DNA from 2 places in the Allorhizobium sp. Av2 genome. Region 1 is predicted to be linked to the other one. Evidence: predicted binding sites of a transcription regulator. Region 1 holds the regulator's gene; the other holds the start of a gene.

Region 1 (8,908 bases):
TCTGCTGCGGGTCGAGCATTGACAAAAGACGAGGGATAGCACCGCTCCCCCACAAAAAGCCGCAGGCGGAAAGCTTGTAACAGACTTGAAAAAATCCATATTTCCAGCCAGTAACTGTCTTGAATGGTAGCTGGAAGCGGTTCACCCGGAAGACGGGTGACAAAATAACCGATCGGCTCTACGGATTATCGAGCATGCTCAAGCGTTTAGATAAAGGTGCCCTAGAGCCGCGCCCACCTGCCCCCGATACCTCCTATCGCAAGGCGGTCGGTCACTCGCATCGAGTCAGGCGGCTGCGCATCGCCTTGCCGGCTTTAGCGGTCGTGCTCTCGCTTGGCTTTGTTGCTGTCTCCGTCGTCAGGGCTTACCTGCCCGACAACATCAAGATCGAGGGCGCCAAGATCGAGGATGGCAAGGTCGTCATGGCCAAGCCAGCCATATCCGGACGCAATTCAAACGGCGCGCCCTATTCGATGAATGCCGTGCGGGCGCTGCAAGATATCAAGAACCCCAACCTCATCACGCTGGAAACGATTACAGCGACCATGCCGGTCAATGATGACACCTCCGCCGATATCAAGGCACAAAGGGGCACCTATGACCGCTCTTCCGACAAGATGGTGCTGGACAGACCCTTCACGATCCATCTCTCCAGCGGTGTGGACGCAGAGTTTCAATCCGCCGATCTTGACGTGAAAGCGGGAAAGCTTAAGACAAATCAACCGGTCTCCATCAAGACGAAAGAGTCATCAATCGTTGCACAGTCGATGGATATGACCGATAAGGGACAGACAATCACGCTGACGGGCGCGGTCCGATTGAATATCGCACCGACCGCCCTGCAGAAACCGGGCAACTGAGAACAGATCATGACGCACAGCCACCGTCGCCTTTCCTTCCGCGTTGCTTGCGCCACGCTGACCGCAGGCCTTGTCGCGACCGCAGCCGCAACCGGCGCGTTTGCCCAGTCCGCTACCAGCAACATGAACAGTCTGAAACTGTCCGGCGACAAGCCGATCCAGATCGAAAGCGATGCATTGGAAGTGCATCAGCAAGAGAACAAAGCCAATTTCAACGGCAATGTGAAGGTGGTTCAGGGCACCACCACGATGCGTTCCGGCACGATGGTGGTGAAATACAAGGGCCAGGGCGCGGCTGTGACCAGCGGCGACGCCAAGATCGACACGATCGATGTGGCCGATAACGTCATTCTCAATACCGAAACCCAGCAGGCCACGGCCGACAAGGGCCATTTCGACATGAACACCCAGATCTTTACGCTGGATGGCGACAAGGTCGTGCTGTCGGAAGGCGGCAATGTGTTCGTCGGCTGCAAGCTCACCGTCCATATGACGACGGGCGAAGCCAAGCTCGACAGTTGTGGCAAGCGCGTGCAAATCCAGCTGGATCCCAAGTCCAAGCAGAAACCCTGATTGCGAACGCAGACGTGAAAGTTCCCGGTTTGACATCCAAGCAACAGGACGCGAATGCCGCCGCGCCATCAGACGCAGCACGCGAGAAGAACAGGTACGAAGGTACGCTGATCGCCCATGGGCTGACGAAAACCTATAATACCCGCCGCGTGGTCAATGGCGCATCGCTCGTCGTGCGCAGGGGCGAGGCTGTCGGCCTTCTCGGGCCAAATGGCGCAGGCAAGACCACCTGTTTCTACATGATCACCGGCCTCGTGCCGGTGGATATGGGCACGATCGCCATTAACGGCAATGACGTGACCTCGATGCCGATGTACCGCCGCTCACGGCTGGGCGTCGGCTATCTGCCGCAGGAAGCCTCGATTTTCCGGGGCCTGTCGGTCGAGGACAATATCCGCGCCGTTCTGGAACTGCACGAGAGCGACAAGACCAAGCGCGAGCAGAAGCTGAACGAGCTGCTTGCCGAATTCAACATCGAGAAACTGCGCAAGGCGGCAGCCGTCTCCTTGTCGGGCGGCGAACGGCGGCGCCTGGAAATCGCCCGGGCACTGGCAACCGATCCGACCTTCATGCTTCTGGATGAGCCTTTCGCCGGTGTCGACCCGATTTCCGTGTCTGATATCCAGAACCTCGTGCGGCATCTGACGGCACGCGGGATCGGTGTGCTGATCACCGATCATAACGTTCGAGAAACGCTCGGACTGATCGACCGTGCCTATATCATCCACGCCGGTGAAGTGCTGACGCACGGGCGGGCCGACGACATCGTCAACAATCCCGATGTACGACGCCTCTATCTTGGCGAGAAATTCAGCCTCTAATACGCGCAATTCGATGGGATGCCGTATTGAAAACGGCATCTGTGCCGCAAAGAGCCTCGCGTTTTCAGGTTATTTGCGTCGGAAGCCGCTCTGCGGCTTGACCAAACCTTATAAAAAAGCAATTTTTGGGCCACTTGGAACTTCGGAAAATCCAAAACAGGAACAAAAGGGGTCCGAGAGGGAATAGTAGGGGAGTTTTTCGTCCGCCATGGCCCTATCAGCCAATCTTTTCCTTCGCCAAAACCAGTCGCTGGTGATGACGCCGCAGCTGATGCAATCGATTCAGCTGCTCCAAATGACCCATTTCGAGCTTGTGCAATTCATTGCGCAAGAGGTCGAGAAGAATCCACTGCTTGAATTTGCGCCAAATGACGAAGGAACAGGCAGCAGCGAACCAGGCACGGATAGCGAAGCCCCGCCAGCACCAGCCCCCTCCGATACATTGCAGAGTGACTGGTATGAACATGGTGGCGATGGCGATCTGAACGAGCGGCTGGACGCCAATTTCGGCACAGCCTTTTCCGATGATGGCGCCAACCCGAAGACCGATGCACCCGAAATGCTCGGCCAGTGGAAATCGATGCCCGGCGCCCAGGGAGATGGCGAGGGCTATGACCTGGATGATTTCGTCGCTGGCAAGGTCTCGCTGCGCGACCACCTCGGCCAGCAATTGCCTTTTGTGCTCTCGTCCGCATCGGATCGGATGATTGCGCTGGCCCTGATCGACCAGCTGGACGAGGCCGGATATCTGCGTGCCGACCTGGATGAGGTCGCCAAGCAGATGGGGGCGTCCCGAGACGATATGGAACGGATTCTGGCAGCCCTTCAGACCATGGAGCCCGCCGGCCTGTTTGCGCGCAATCTTGGCGAATGCCTGGCCATTCAACTGCGCCAGCGCGACCGGCTGGATCCGGCCATGGCCGCATTGATCGGCAATCTGGATTATCTGGCAAAGCGTGACTTTGCGAGCCTGAAGCGGTTATGCGGCGTGGATGAGGAAGACCTGCTCGATATGCTGGCCGAAATCCGCAAGCTTAATCCCAAGCCCGGCGCTGGTTTCGAAACCGATGCACTGGAAACAGTCGTGCCCGATATTCTGGTGGCGCCCTCGCTCGAAGGTGGCTGGCTGGTGGAGTTGAATGCGGAAACCCTGCCGCGCGTGCTGGTCAACAATGCCTATTTCACCGAGATCCGCCGCAGCAGCCTGCGAGAAGGCGCCATGAAGACTGCCAATGGCCAAAACGGCAATGGCAAGACCGGGCAGAGCAAGGCCGAGGGCGAGCAGGCCTTTTTGACGGATTGCCTGCAAACCGCCAATTGGCTGACCCGCAGCCTCGATCAGCGCGCCAAAACCATCATGAAGGTGGCGACCGAAATCATTCGCCAGCAGGACGCCTTCCTGCGCCATGGGGTCGATCATTTGCGTCCGCTGAACCTGAAGACGGTGGCCGACGCCATCAAAATGCACGAGTCCACCGTCAGCCGCGTCACATCCAACAAATATATGCTGACACCACGTGGGCTGTTCGAGCTGAAATATTTCTTCAGCGTCTCCATTGGCTCGGCAGAAGGCGGAGACAGCCATTCGGCTGAGGCCGTTCGTCATCGTATCCGCATGTTGATTGCTCAAGAAAGCCCTGAGAATATCCTCTCAGACGACGATATTGTCGAAAGCCTGAAAAACGGCGGCGTCGAGCTTGCCCGCCGCACGGTTGCCAAATATCGCGAAGCAATGAACATCGCCTCCTCCGTCCAGAGGCGCCGGGAAAAGCGCGCCCTGGCGCGGAACCCGGGCTGAGATCAGCTCTTTGCAATAATCCTTAACAAAACATTGACATTGGCGCCCGCGCCAATTAGAGGATACCGCCAAAACACGGGAACGATTTTGGGATAGTGACATGTACAAAATCAGAGACTTAGTCTTATCCTGCGCAATTTTTTCACCCCAGTCCGCCCTTGACATGCGGGTTGTTCCAGGCCTGAACGGACAGACGCTCCGCTTTGGCCCGGCCCGATAGGATAAATTGCCCCGGCATATGGCCGAGCTTTTATCTTGGACTATGGAAACGCTTGGATGCGCCCCGCGCTTGGCGTAAACTCCCCCTGCAAATCACGATAAGAAGGGAAACTCCATGAGTGTACGCGTAACCGGCAAACATATGGAAATCGGCGAATCTTTCCGGCAACGGATAGAAGTCCAGATCACTGACGCCGTAAGCAAATACTTTGACGGAGGGTATTCCAGTCAGGTCACGGTGACAAAATCAGCCTCGCGGTTTTCCGCAGACTGCGCCCTGCACCTCGATACCGGTATAAACCTGCATGCAACCGGCACTGCCGTCGATCCGCAAGTCGCCTTCGACACCGCCGCAGAGCGGATCGAAAAGCGCCTGCGGCGCTACAAGCGCAAGCTGAAGGATCACCATATCCCAACCAACAACTTCGAAATCAGCTACACGGTCATGGACCCGGTTTCTGAAGAAGATGAGGATGTGCCAGAGGATTTTGCCCCGACCATCGTGGCCGAAAGCACCAAGAAGGTCAAAACCATGTCTGTCGCCACCGCCGTCATGGCGCTGGATATGACGGATGAGCCCATTGTACTGTTCCGCAGCCCTGGCAAGGACGAGTTGAACATTGTCTATCGCCGCAATGACGGTAATATTGGCTGGATCGATTCCGCCGCAATCAAGGGCTGACACGCCCTCGGAAAGCGGTGGCCGACCACCGCTTTCCTTTTCATGTGTCGGCGGGTATAAGGATTTTTCGAAATGGCCTTGGCAGATTTGCTACAGCAAGATGCGATATTGCCCGTCCTCAGGGTCAATTCCAAAAAACAACTTCTCCAGGAACTGGCTGCCAAAGCCTCGAAACTGATCGGTATTCCCGAGCGGGAAATCTTCGACGTCATCCTGCAACGGGAAAAGCTCGGCTCCACCGGTGTCGGCAATGGCATTGCCATTCCCCATGGCAAGCTGACGAGCATTTCCACCATTCAAGGCGTTTTCGCCCGCCTGGAAACGCCAATCGATTTTGAAGCGCTGGACGAGCAGCCCGTCGATCTGGTCTTCCTGCTTCTGGCACCCGAAGGGGCCGGTGCCGATCATTTGAAAGCCTTGTCGCGCATCGCCCGCGTGCTTCGCGATCAGGACCTGGTTGCCAAGCTGCGCGCCAGCGACAGCGCCACCGCCATCTATACCTTCCTGAACCAGGACCAGGCCTCGAACGCCGCCTGACCGCTCTTCATTTAACGTATAGTTTCACACAAAAAGCGCCGCGCATCACTGCGCAGCGCTTTCTCTTTTTCCTGTAAAAGAAAAGGGGCAGGCCTTGCTCGAAAACCTGCCTACAGCGCTTCTCATCATATATGGCGCACAAAGGTCCGCTTTAGCGCTTTATATCTGCTGCATAATTTTCTCTTTAAACCGATCCCGGTTTAAAGAATTATGCAGTAGTTCAATTTGAACCAGACAGGCTCTCGATTCTGTTGTTTTCGTTTGCCTTTTCGGGAAAACCGGACACCACTTTTCCCTGACAAACTCTAGGCATCGGCAGACTGAGCGGCCTCTGCCTTGGGGCCACCCTTGGCAACGCCAACCATAGCCGGACGCAGCACCCGATCGCCAATGGTATAGCCGGGCTGAACAACCTGCACGACCGTATTGTTGGGCACTTGCGGATTGGGAATTTCGAACATCGCCTGATGGAAATTCGGATCGAATTTCTGGCCTTCCGGCTCGATCTTGCGGACACCGTGGCGCTCGAGCGTCGACAGCATCGCCCGCTCGGTCATCTCGACACCTTCGATCAATGCCGTCAGGCCGGCTTGCGCCTCCTCCTTGGCTTCATCAGGGACAGCGTCGATGGCGCGGCGCAGATTGTCGGACACGGCCAGCATGTCACGGGCAAAAGCGGTGACCGCATAGGACTTGGCATCCTTGACATCGCGCTCGGTGCGGCGGCGCAGATTGTCCATTTCAGCCGCCAGACGCAGGAAGCGATCACGCAACTCCGCATTTTCAGCCTGCAGGGCTGCTGTCGGGTCATTATCCTGCCCGGCATCCTCAGCGGTCGAATTGGTCTCTTCCTGTACCTGGGGTTCAATCTGCGCGTCTGCGGCAGCGTCAGGTCCGTTTTTAGCTGTTTCGTCGGTCATGACGTTCTCCGAAATACTGTTTCTCGTCCGGCCCCGATATCAGGGTTCGGCGGCAAAAAATCAAGGGTCGAGTGATGATCTCATGTGGTGTTGCTAAGGTCAGTGGCCGCTGCGGGTCATCTTGGCCATCACCTGGGCGGTATAATCCACCATCGGCACGATACGGGAATAGTTGAGGCGGGTCGGACCGATCACGCCGACGGCCCCGACAATCCTGTCGTCGCCGTCGCGGTAGGGCGCAACGATCAGCGACGACCCGGAAAGCGAAAACAGCTTGTTCTCCGAACCGATGAAAATTCTGACACCCGGCCCGCTTTCGGCCAGATTGAGGATCTCGATCAGGCTTTCCTTACGCTCCAGATCATCAAACAGCAGCCGCAGCCGATCAACATCCTCGACGCCCGCCAGACCTTCCAGCAGATTGGCGCGGCCACGCACGATCAACCGGGTCGGTTTGTCGCCCTCGCCGCCGGACCAGACCGCCAGCCCACGCTGCACGAGATCCTGGGAGAGAACATCCAGTTCGCTGGCCACCTGATCCTTCAACTGCACCAGCTGGCCGCGCACTTCATGCAGCGTCTGGCCGGACAGATGCGCATTGAGGAAATTGGCCGCCTCGGTCAGTTGCGAGGCGGTAATGCCCGCCGGGAGTTCGATGATCCGGTTTTCGACCTGGTTAAACTCACCGACCAGCACTGCCAGCGCCTTGGTCGGCTCCAGTCGGATGAATTCGACGTGTTTCAGCACCGGATCGGATTTCGCCGCCACCACCAGGCCCGCACCACGCGACAGGCCAGACAGCATACGGCTGGCCTCGTTATAGAGCGTTTCCATCGGCTGGTCTTCCGAGGAGCGCATCTGCCGTTCGATCGAGCCGCGATCTTGCTCCGACAAGCGACCGACCTGCATGAAAGCATCGACAAAAAAACGCAATCCCGTCTGGGTTGGCAAACGCCCAGCACTGATATGGGGGGAATAGATCAGGCCGAGCTCTTCCAGGTCGCTCATCACATTGCGCACCGAGGCGGGCGACAGCGACATCGGCAGAATGCGCGACAGATTGCGCGAGCCAAGCGGTTCACCGGATTCCAGATAGGTCTCGACAATGCGGCGAAAGATCTCCCTGGATCGCTCATCCAGTGCCATTGACACATCGCCTGCGGTAATTGGGTTTTTCCCCATTTCGCTCATGTTTGCTGCTGCACCTATCCTTAATATAGCTGCTGATTGACCAATCACAACGGCTTTTGGTGAGGAAGCGCCGGTTTGAGCGGACCATACCGGCTTTTCCTTTGCAAAACCGTCAAACCACTCGTAGAAGGCAGCCAGGACGCCAAGCAGGACTGGAAATGCCCCGGACAGATTTCCGGGCCAGATCTGCCCAGAACGGCCCAGACGGGCATTGAAACGAAAATAAGCGGACAGAGGTTGGTGTGCCAGCCAGTGACTGCTCGACCGAGGAGACGGAAATGCGACCTTCAGGCAGAAAAACCGACCAGATGCGCAAGATATCGTTCGAGCGCAATTTTTCCAAACATGCCGAAGGCTCCTGTCTCGTCAAGTTTGGCGATACCCATGTCCTGTGCACGGCAAGCCTCGAAGATCGCACTCCGCCCTGGCTGCGCAACACAGGCAAGGGCTGGGTGACAGCCGAATACGGCATGCTGCCGCGCGCCACCGGCGAGCGAATGAAGCGTGAAGCGTCCTCCGGCAAGCAGAGCGGTCGCACCCAGGAAATCCAACGGCTGATTGGTCGTTCACTGCGCGCCGTGGTCGATCTGGAAGCCCTAGGCGAACGGCAGATCTCGCTCGATTGCGATGTGATCCAGGCCGATGGCGGCACCCGCACAGCCTCGATTACCGGCGCATGGATTGCCTTGCACGATTGCCTGAAATGGATGGAATCGCGCAACATCATCAAGGTGGACCGGGTGCTGAAGGACCATGTCGCGGCGATTTCCTGCGGTATTTTCGCCGCCCAGCCGGTGATTGACCTGGATTACCTGGAGGACTCTGCCGCCGAAACCGATGCCAATTTCGTCATGACCGGCACAGGCGGCATTGTCGAGATCCAGGGCACCGCCGAAGGCAAGCCGTTCAGCCAGGAAGAATTCCTGACCCTTCTCGGCCTTGCCCAGACAGGCATTGCCGAATTGGTGGACCTGCAAAAACAGGCGATTGCCGGATAAAGAGAGCATCATAATGGCCACAAGCATTGAAGGCATTCTGGAAACCTCACTGTATGTCGATGATCTCGACGCGGCAGAGCGTTTCTATGCCGGCCTGCTCGGCCTTGAGGTGATCATCAGCCAGCCGGGGCGTCATGTGTTCCTGCGCTGTGGGCCGGGCGTTCTGCTGCTGTTTAATGCAGCCGAAACCATCAAGCCCGCAGAGCCCGACGCTCTGCCGGTGCCAGCCCATGGTGCCGTCGGGCCAGGTCATGCCTGCTTTCGGATGGACGGTGCGGCAATGGATGGTATGGCGTCACGGTTGTTGAG
Region 2 (8,908 bases), on a different replicon from region 1:
AGTTCAATCTCGGCTGCGGGCAGGCGAAAAGCATAGGCGCGTTCATGAACATCATGAAACCTTTGGCTGAAAGTTTCAATGGTGTCGCCAGCCTCAAACCGCGCAAAAACACCATGTTCCTGACCTTTATAGCGCGCTTCGATCTGGTGATTGAATGCCACCTGCGCCTCGGCGCCTGCCGAAAAATAGGCGATGGCCTGACGCTCCAGCAATGTGAACCGGGTAGCGGCCTCCTCCAATGCCCGGTCGGCCAACAGGTGAAACCAGGTTTCGCGGAAGTCGGCACGGGGTTCGGCAGCCAGCATGCCCCATGCGGAAAAAATCCCGGGATGCGGCGGCACGACCGTTGCCTTCACACGCAATTCGCGCCCGAGATGGCTCGCCAGCGCCGGACCGGCGCCACCACTGATCACCAGATTAGCATCGCGAGGATCATGGCCGCGCTGAACCGTCACCAGTTTCAGGGCATTGATCATGCTGGCATGGGCAATGTCCATGATCGCACCGGCAGCATCCTCAATCGACATATTCATCGGCCCGGCCACGGTTGCAATGGCGCTTGCCGCCTTTTCCTTATCCAGATGCAGCGTGCCATCGGCAAAGGTAGCGGGATCGAAAATGCCGAGCGTCAGCAATGCATCAGTCAGCGTCGGCTTTGTGCCGCCGCGCCCGTAACAGGCCGGTCCAGGGGCAGAACCGGCACTTTCGGGGCCAACTCGCAAGCTGCCGCGCGCATCGATCCAGGCGATAGAGCCGCCGCCAGAACCGATTTCGACGATATCGACGACCGGGACCTGCACGGGATAGCCAGGCTGGATGCGGGTGTGTTCCAACCGGTATTCGGTATTCAGCGTCGGACGCCCATCATGGATCAGCGAGCATTTGGCTGTTGTGCCGCCAACATCCAGCGACAGGATTTCGCTCTCTCCAAGCTCCACGCCGATGCGAGCTGCCCCGGCGACCCCGCCCGCTGGGCCAGATTCCACCAATGTCAGCGGCTGTTGCACAGCCTGATCGAAAGAGGAAATGCCACCATTGGATTGCATGGCATAGTAAGGACAAGTCAGGTTGCGCTTGGCGAGCGCGAATTCCATCATTTCGAAATATTGCTGGATGGCCGGCTGCACATAGGCATTCAGCACGGTCGTATTGGTGCGCTCATATTCCCGCCATTGCCGCGAAACCTCGTGGCTGGCGCAGATCGAGGCAAATGGCAAGGCATCGGCCAGAATATCGGCACAGACCTTCTCATGCTCGGGATTGGCGTAGCTGTGCAGGAACAGGATGGCGACCGCATCCACATCCTCCGCTGTGCAGACGCGGATGATTTCGCGCAAGTCGTTCAATTCGATCGGCAGGAGCACATTGCCGGACGCATCGACCCGTTCCCGCACCTCGAAGCGAAGATGGCGGGGCACGAAAGGCTCGGGACTATGGAAATGCAGATTGTAAAGGTCAGGCCGGTTGCCACGGCCGATTTCCAGCACATCGCGGAACCCGGCGGTGGTGATGAGTGCGGTCTTTGCGCCCTTGCGCTCGGTAATCGCGTTGATCACCGTGGTGCCGCCATGGGCAAAGAAGGTAATGTCGCGGACCCGCAAACCATCCTTGCGCTCGCTGACATCGATCGCATCGAGTACGCCGCCAGACTGGTTATCTGACGTCGTCAGGCTTTTCGCGGTGAAAATTTCGCCGCTGCCCTCATCATAGCCGACAAGATCGGTAAAGGTTCCACCTACATCTGTTGCCAATCGGATCATTCTTCAATCCTCCCACGGTAACCATAGAGGCTGGTCGCTGCCTCCGCGCTGACAAAACCATTCTTCAAATCTGTTTCAACCAAAGCCGGATCGCGATCGCCGGGATCGCCCCATCCGCCGCCGCCGCCGGTGACGATGCGCACGACATCGCCCGTCTTCAGCGCAATATCGGCAGAGCGGCCATAGCAGGCGTTTTCGCCTGATGCAGCAAGCACCTGGAGGCTATTGGGCGTACCATCATGGCCGCCGTCCATGCCCCATGGCAGGGTGCGGGTGCGGCCAAAGCTGCAATAGGCGGACGCCTTGTCGCCAAGGATTTCATATTCCCTGATGATCCCGAAACCGCCACGCATCCGTCCGGCCCCGGAGCCGCCCTCGATATTCAGGCCATAGCGCCGCACTAGCAACGGAAACCGCGCCTCGATCACTTCGACGGAATAATTGTAGGTATCGCCATCCGTCAGGGAAATCAGCGCATTGGCACCATCCCGATTGACGCCGGCACCCCAGCCGCCATGCTGTGGCTCAATGTGAATGAAGGGTCGGCCACTGCGGTCGTTTCCGGAGATATAGGCGACACAAAGGCTGGAATAGGAGCCAGCCGAAAACCGCTCCGGCACCAGCGCCGCCAGCGCCTTCCAGACCAGTTCCGATGCATGGACAGACCCTTCGTAATACCATCCGGTCGGCGAGGGTTTTTCGGCGGTAAACACGGTTCCCGACGGTGCGATCACATTCAAAGGCCGGAACCAGCCTTCATTGGACGGCGACTGCGGTGCCACAAGTGCCTTCAGGATCGTCCTGACGGCTGATTCCAGCGCGCCACGCGCACAATTGATCGGTCCCGCCACGGCCGGTGGACAACCGGTGAAATCGGCGGTGATTTGATCGCCGGCAATGGTCACCGCGACTTGCACGGCAATTGGATCGGTTGTGACGCCATCGCCATCGATAATGTCGCTGGCCCGGTAAACGCCATCCGGAAGTGCGGCAATCGCCTGACGGCTCTGTCGTTCGCTGACATTGAGGATATGGTCGAAAGCGGCGATCAAGGTAGGAGCGCCGTATTTGGCCGTGAATTCGTTCATCCGCCGGGCCGCGACCCGCACCGTGGCGATCTGCGCCGTCAGATCGCCAAGCGCGATCTCAGGCATCCGGACATTTTCCGAGATGATGTGTAGAATATCAGAAGATAGCATGTCGTTGCGAACGATCTTGACGCCCGGCAACCGCAGACCTTCCTGGTAAACCGAAGTCGCAGCAGGCGAAAGACTGCCCGGAACCGATCCGCCAACATCGAGATAATGCGCGACATTGATGGCAAAGGCGAGCAGCACGTCATCGACGAAAATCGGTTTGACGATCGCGAAATCGCAAGCATGCGTTCCCCCGGCATAGGGATCGTTGGTCAGCAGAATATCGCCATCGGCCATATCCGTCCCGAAACGGTCGATCAACGCTTTAACCTGACGGCCGAATGTGCCGGTAAACAGCGTGATGCCGTTCATCTGGGCGATCAACTCACCCTTTGCCGTCAAGACACCGCAGGCAAAATCCAGCACTTCGTAGATCACCGGGCTCATGCTTGTGCGGGCCATAACGATGCCCATTTCATCAACGGTGGCAATCAACTTGCCCTCGATGATTTCCTGGGTCACCGGATCGAATGGGTGCCTGCCCGCCATCATGCCTCTAACGTCTCCCTGCTGAAACTCATGAAGGAGAGTTTAGGCTCACAACTCAGGCGCGACCAGCCTGCCAGAAGAGTAGGATTGCGAGACCCAACCCCACCCGTTCGGGTAGGGTGCGCATTCAGGCCACACATGACCAACATTCGCCGGCGCCATGCTGACGCGACAAGCATCGATAATGATCACGTACCTTCGCCTTGAATGAATTAGATACTCAAATACATCAGAGGCTTGAGATGTTTGAAGGTGAAATGGGACGCGTCATCTTCAATGACCGCTCTTACAAGCCTGCTTCACGACAGAGCCGGGAAAATGAACACGCCAGCAATCGAGCCATTATGGCTGCCGAGCGCACAGGACTTTCCCATGCAAAAGACCGGTTGTTTGGTCGAAAGGCTTTTGACGATTACGGTGGAATAGTAAAAAGAGGACACTGTGCTGGCTGCCTTTTCGAATATTTCGAGAATAGACACCCTATCCTTATAGTCATAGCAGCGGGTGATCGTCAGAAGGCCACATTCCTGGCTACTCAAGCCATGAAATTTCGCGGTTTTTGCGCCAATTTTGACCACGCCATTGTTAAGGTCGCCCGACCATTTCTCGATAAGGCCGTAAGGCAAGGTCCAACTGCCGATGCCGTTGTTATCGGCAATCTCTTCGGCGTCTGCCGTTTGCGTCAATCCCGCAATTTTAAACAAGACATTCCCCATCAGACGTATTGTTCAACCGGCACGATCCAAATATTGATCTGGGCTTCTTCTTTTCGAGACCAATGCCGCAAAAGCAGGATGCGTTTTTGCAGCCAAGGACGAACGGCTACGTCAAACTTTCACGGATCTCACGCTTATTCTTTTCTTCTGAAGCTCGCGTTTTTTCCGTGCGACAATGCCCCACCTTCAAAACATTGCAGCGGGCTTCAGCGTGCCATGCGTTATAAATAATGAATGTGATTCATATACTGAGGAAAATTGGTAAAAAAAAGTTAAATTTAAGCGTTCTTTTAAATGAAATGGATTTTCTATTTCATGAGGAAGCCGAAGAAAAATAATAAATCCAGCATCCCTGGCAGTATCCTCAGTCGAAATGGCCAGAAAGCTACTCTTGGCTCCATCCGATGATGGCATTCAAGTTGCGCTGTGGATTGCTCGCGCCCTCAACAACAGGTGAAGCAATATTCAAAAAAATCTTTTTCGGACACGCGGGCGTAAGTCCTTTTAAACAGCAAAAGGGCGACTTTAAAAGCCGCCCTTGTAGAGAGTCTGAACTGTATCAAGCGTTTGAGCAATAAGGCTTCCGCGTTATTACATCATACCGCCCATGCCGCCAGTTCAGCGCGCTTGACGCGCTGAACGACTTAAAGAGCATAGGCCAGGCTGCAAGGGGTCTTCAGTAATAAGGCTTGCGCCTTATTACATCATGCCACCCATGCCACCCATGCCGCCCATGTCAGGCATGCCGCCGCCAGCCGAATCCTTCTTCGGCAGTTCAGCAATCATGGCTTCCGTGGTGATCAGCAGGGAAGCAACCGAAGCTGCGTTCTGCAGAGCTGTGCGAACAACCTTAACCGGGTCAACGATACCCATGGCAATCATGTCACCAAACTCGCCGGTCTGGGCATTGTAGCCGTAGTTGTCGTTGTCCTTGTCGAGGATCTTGCCAACGATGATCGAAGCTTCGTCACCAGCGTTTGTTGCAATCTGGCGAACCAGGGACTGCAAAGCGCGGCGAACGATGTTGATGCCAGCTTCCTGGTCGTCGTTTACACCCTTAACGGTGATCTTGGTGGAGGAGCGCAGCAGAGCTGTACCGCCGCCAGGAACGATGCCTTCCTGAACAGCAGCGCGTGTTGCGTTCAGAGCGTCGTCGATGCGGTCCTTGCGTTCCTTGACTTCGATTTCCGTAGAGCCGCCAACGCGGATTACGGCAACGCCGCCAGCCAGCTTGGCCAGACGTTCCTGAAGCTTTTCGCGGTCGTAATCAGAAGAGGTTTCTTCGATCTGAGCCTTGATCTGGGCAACGCGGCCTTCGATGTCGGACTTCTGACCAGCGCCATCAACGATGGTGGTGTTTTCCTTGGTGATGGAGATCTTCTTGGCGCGGCCGAGCATGTCGAGGGTGACAGTTTCGAGCTTGATGCCGAGGTCTTCGGAAATAACAGTACCACCGGTCAGGATAGCGATGTCTTCCAGCATAGCCTTGCGGCGATCGCCGAAGCCAGGAGCCTTGACAGCAGCAATCTTCAGGCCGCCACGCAGCTTGTTAACAACCAGCGTTGCAAGAGCTTCGCCTTCAACGTCTTCAGCGATGATGACGAGTGGCTTACCGGTCTGCACAACAGCTTCCAGAACTGGCAGCATAGCCTGCAAGTTGGAGAGCTTCTTTTCGTGCAGCAGAACGTATGCGTCTTCCAGGTCAGCAACCATCTTTTCAGGGTTGGTGACGAAGTAAGGCGACAGGTAACCGCGGTCGAACTGCATGCCTTCAACGACTTCAAGTTCGGTTTCAGCGGTCTTGGCTTCTTCGACGGTGATAACACCTTCGTTGCCAACCTTTTGCATGGCTTCAGCAATGTCTTTACCGACCTGCGTGTCGCCGTTTGCAGAGATCGTGCCAACCTGAGCAACTTCTTCAGAAGTGGAGATCTTCTTGGCCTTGGCCTGAAGGTCCTTCACAACTTCAGCAACAGCCAGATCGATGCCGCGCTTCAGGTCCATTGGGTTCATGCCGGCAGCAACAGCCTTGTTGCCTTCGCGCACGATAGCCTGGGCCAGAACGGTAGCCGTGGTGGTGCCGTCGCCTGCGATGTCGTTGGTCTTGGAAGCAACTTCCCGAACCATCTGGGCGCCCATGTTTTCGAACTTGTCTTCCAGTTCGATTTCCTTGGCAACCGATACACCGTCCTTGGTGATGCGCGGAGCGCCGAACGACTTGTCGATGATAACGTTACGACCCTTGGGGCCGAGCGTGACCTTGACAGCGTCAGCGAGGATATCAACGCCGTGCAGCATCTTTTCGCGCGCAGTGCGGCCAAACTTGATTTCTTTAGCAGCCATTTTTCAAACTCCCGGGTGTCTAACCCATTGGTGAATTGTCTAAAAGGAAGAAGGGGTGATCAGGCTAAATCAGCCGATTACGCCCATGATGTCGGCTTCCTTCATGATCAGCAGGTCAACGCCATCGAGCTTGACTTCGGTGCCGGACCACTTGCCGAACAGAACGCGGTCGCCAACCTTGACGTCCAGGGCAACGAGCGCACCCTTGTCGTCGCGAACGCCTGGGCCGACAGCGATGATTTCGCCTTCAGCTGGCTTTTCCTTGGCGGTGTCAGGAATGATAATGCCGCCCTTTGTCTTTTCTTCGGACTCAACGCGCTTAACAACAACGCGGTCGTGCAGCGGGCGGAAATTGGTGCTTGCCATTGTCTAATCCCTCGATCAAATGACATTCGCGGGCCGAAACGGCCCCGCATGGATATTGTTAGCACTCTGTCTGTTTGAGTGCTAGCGAGCCTGAGATAAGCACGGCCTCTGACTGAGTCAAGGACGCCGTTCAAAAAATATATGCCTTAAAGGGACGACGGGCGCATGACGGAACTCTCTGACATGGCAAAAGGGCAAGAGCATGTTCCGGTTGTGCCATTGGGGACGATCTGTGCCGCATTCTGGTCGGTCGGCCTGTTGAGCTTTGGTGGTCCTGCCGCACAGATCGCCCTGATGCATCGTATCGTCGTCGATGAAAAACGCTGGCTTACCGAAGCGCGTTTCCTGCATGCGTTGAATTACTGCATGCTTTTGCCGGGGCCTGAGGCTCAACAGCTCGCCACCTATATCGGCTGGTTGAACGGCGGAATTCGTGGTGGGCTGATTGCCGGGTTGCTTTTCGTCTTGCCTGGCCTGGCGGTGATGATCGGTCTTTCTGCGGCCTATGCGCTCTACCACGACATTGCCTGGGTTTCGGGTCTGTTTTTCGGGTTGAAGGCTGCGGTGCTGGCGATCGTCCTGCAAGCGCTGCTCCGCATTGGCGGTCGGGCGCTGAAATCAACCTTTCACCGGCTTGTCGCAGTATTCGCCTTTCTCGCGCTGTTTTGTCTGGCGCTACCCTTTCCTGTCGTCGTCCTGCTCGCGGCCCTGGCCGGGCTGATCCGCGCCTATGGGCAGCCCGTCCCAATATCAGAGCCTGCCACAGTGAAAATACCGCTGAACTGGTGGCATATGGCGCTGTCTTTCCTCGGATGGGTAGGCCTGTGGCTGGCGCCGCTGGCCGTGCTGGCGCTGTTTGATGGCAGCGCGCGGCTCACCGAGATCTTCCTGTTTTTCGCCCGCATGGCGCTTGTTACCTTCGGCGGGGCCTATGCCGTTTTGGCTTATGTGGCGCAGGTGGCCGTGGAGCATTATCAATGGCTGCGCCCCGGTGAGATGGTCGATGGCCTGGCGCTAGCCGAAACCACGCCGGGACCGCTGGTCCTAGTCCTATCCTTTGTCGGCTTCCTCGCGGCGTTTCGTGATGCGGATAGTGTAATGCCACTGATCTCGGGCGTGGCCGGGGCGCTGCTGACGGCTTGGGCGACCTTCGTGCCAAGCTTTGTCTTCATCTTCGCCGGGGCGCCGTTGATTGAGCGTTTGCGCGGTAACAGGCTGGCGGATGGAGCGCTTTCGGCCATTACCGCCGCTGTGGTCGGGGTGATCGGCAATCTCGCGGTCTGGTTCGGGCTGCATGTGCTGTTTGCGAAAGTGGGCCGCATTCCGTTCAGCACCTTATGGCCGGGCGAGCGGGCTCCAGGCCTCTGGTGGCCGCACCTTGCTTCGCTCGACATCCCGTCTCTGCTTTTGTTCGCAGGCTCGGCGCTTCTCTTGATACGGTTGAAGATCGGCATGGTAACCGTGTTGGGGCTGACGGCTGTGGCTGGAGTGCTGTGGAATCTTGAAGCCGTGTGATCAGCGTCGGAACGTCGCTGAAAACCCGGCCATTCCGGCAAATCTCTTGCAATTGCAGCGCAGCTTTGCCATGTCAGCCCCAGTTCTTTCAGCAGGCAACGGATTCCATGGCAAAACCTATCGATACGCTCAATGAAATCACCCAGGGTTACGATGTCATCCTGTCGGATGTCTGGGGCGTTTTGCATAATGGAATCGATGCTTTTCCGGCGGCAGGAGAGGCCCTGTCGCAGGCCCGTGCCGATGGCGTTTCCGTCGTGCTCATTACCAATGCCTCACGGCCGTCAGACCGTGTGAAGATAATGCTTGATCAAATCGGCGTCCCGGAAACGGCCTATGACGCTATCGTTTCTTCCGGTGATGTGACGAGAAAATTGATTGAAAAAGCCCCACGCCGCGCTTTTCTGATCGGGCAGAGCCAGGATCTGTCGCTGTTTCAGGGGCTCGATGTTGAACTGGTTCCGGCAGACGAGGCCGACGCCATTATTTGCACGGGACTGTTCAATGACGAAGAGGAGCAGCC

Evidence for each region. Region 1 encodes HrcA, which represses chaperone genes, less so after heat shock. Its sites were predicted from a motif close to GTTAGCACTCNCNNNNNGNGAGTGCTAAC; they were not measured.
Region 2: groES (co-chaperone GroES) is a predicted target of HrcA. The motif match lies at 6,928-6,956, and genes of this name have one in related genera.

Annotation. Positions count from the first base shown of each region.
Region 1 covers NZ_CP192696.1:5,442-14,349, reverse strand. Annotated here, with positions in the region: gene lptC (LPS export ABC transporter periplasmic protein LptC) at 195-860, shown strand; gene FS819_RS00070 (LptA/OstA family protein) at 870-1,433, shown strand; gene lptB (LPS export ABC transporter ATP-binding protein) at 1,463-2,254, shown strand; gene rpoN (RNA polymerase factor sigma-54) at 2,463-4,052, shown strand; gene hpf (ribosome hibernation-promoting factor, HPF/YfiA family) at 4,387-4,953, shown strand; gene ptsN (PTS IIA-like nitrogen regulatory protein PtsN) at 5,026-5,490, shown strand; gene grpE (nucleotide exchange factor GrpE) at 5,796-6,410, opposite strand; gene hrcA (heat-inducible transcriptional repressor HrcA) at 6,510-7,592, opposite strand; gene rph (ribonuclease PH) at 7,880-8,599, shown strand; gene FS819_RS00030 (VOC family protein) at 8,613-8,908, shown strand, end outside.
Region 2 covers NZ_CP192697.1:952,511-961,418, reverse strand. Annotated here, with positions in the region: gene FS819_RS22055 (hydantoinase/oxoprolinase family protein) at 1-1,760, opposite strand, end outside; gene FS819_RS22050 (hydantoinase B/oxoprolinase family protein) at 1,757-3,448, opposite strand; gene FS819_RS22045 (hypothetical protein) at 3,745-4,149, opposite strand; gene groL (chaperonin GroEL) at 4,861-6,504, opposite strand; gene groES (co-chaperone GroES) at 6,574-6,870, opposite strand; gene chrA (chromate efflux transporter) at 7,036-8,385, shown strand; gene FS819_RS22025 (TIGR01459 family HAD-type hydrolase) at 8,493-8,908, shown strand, end outside.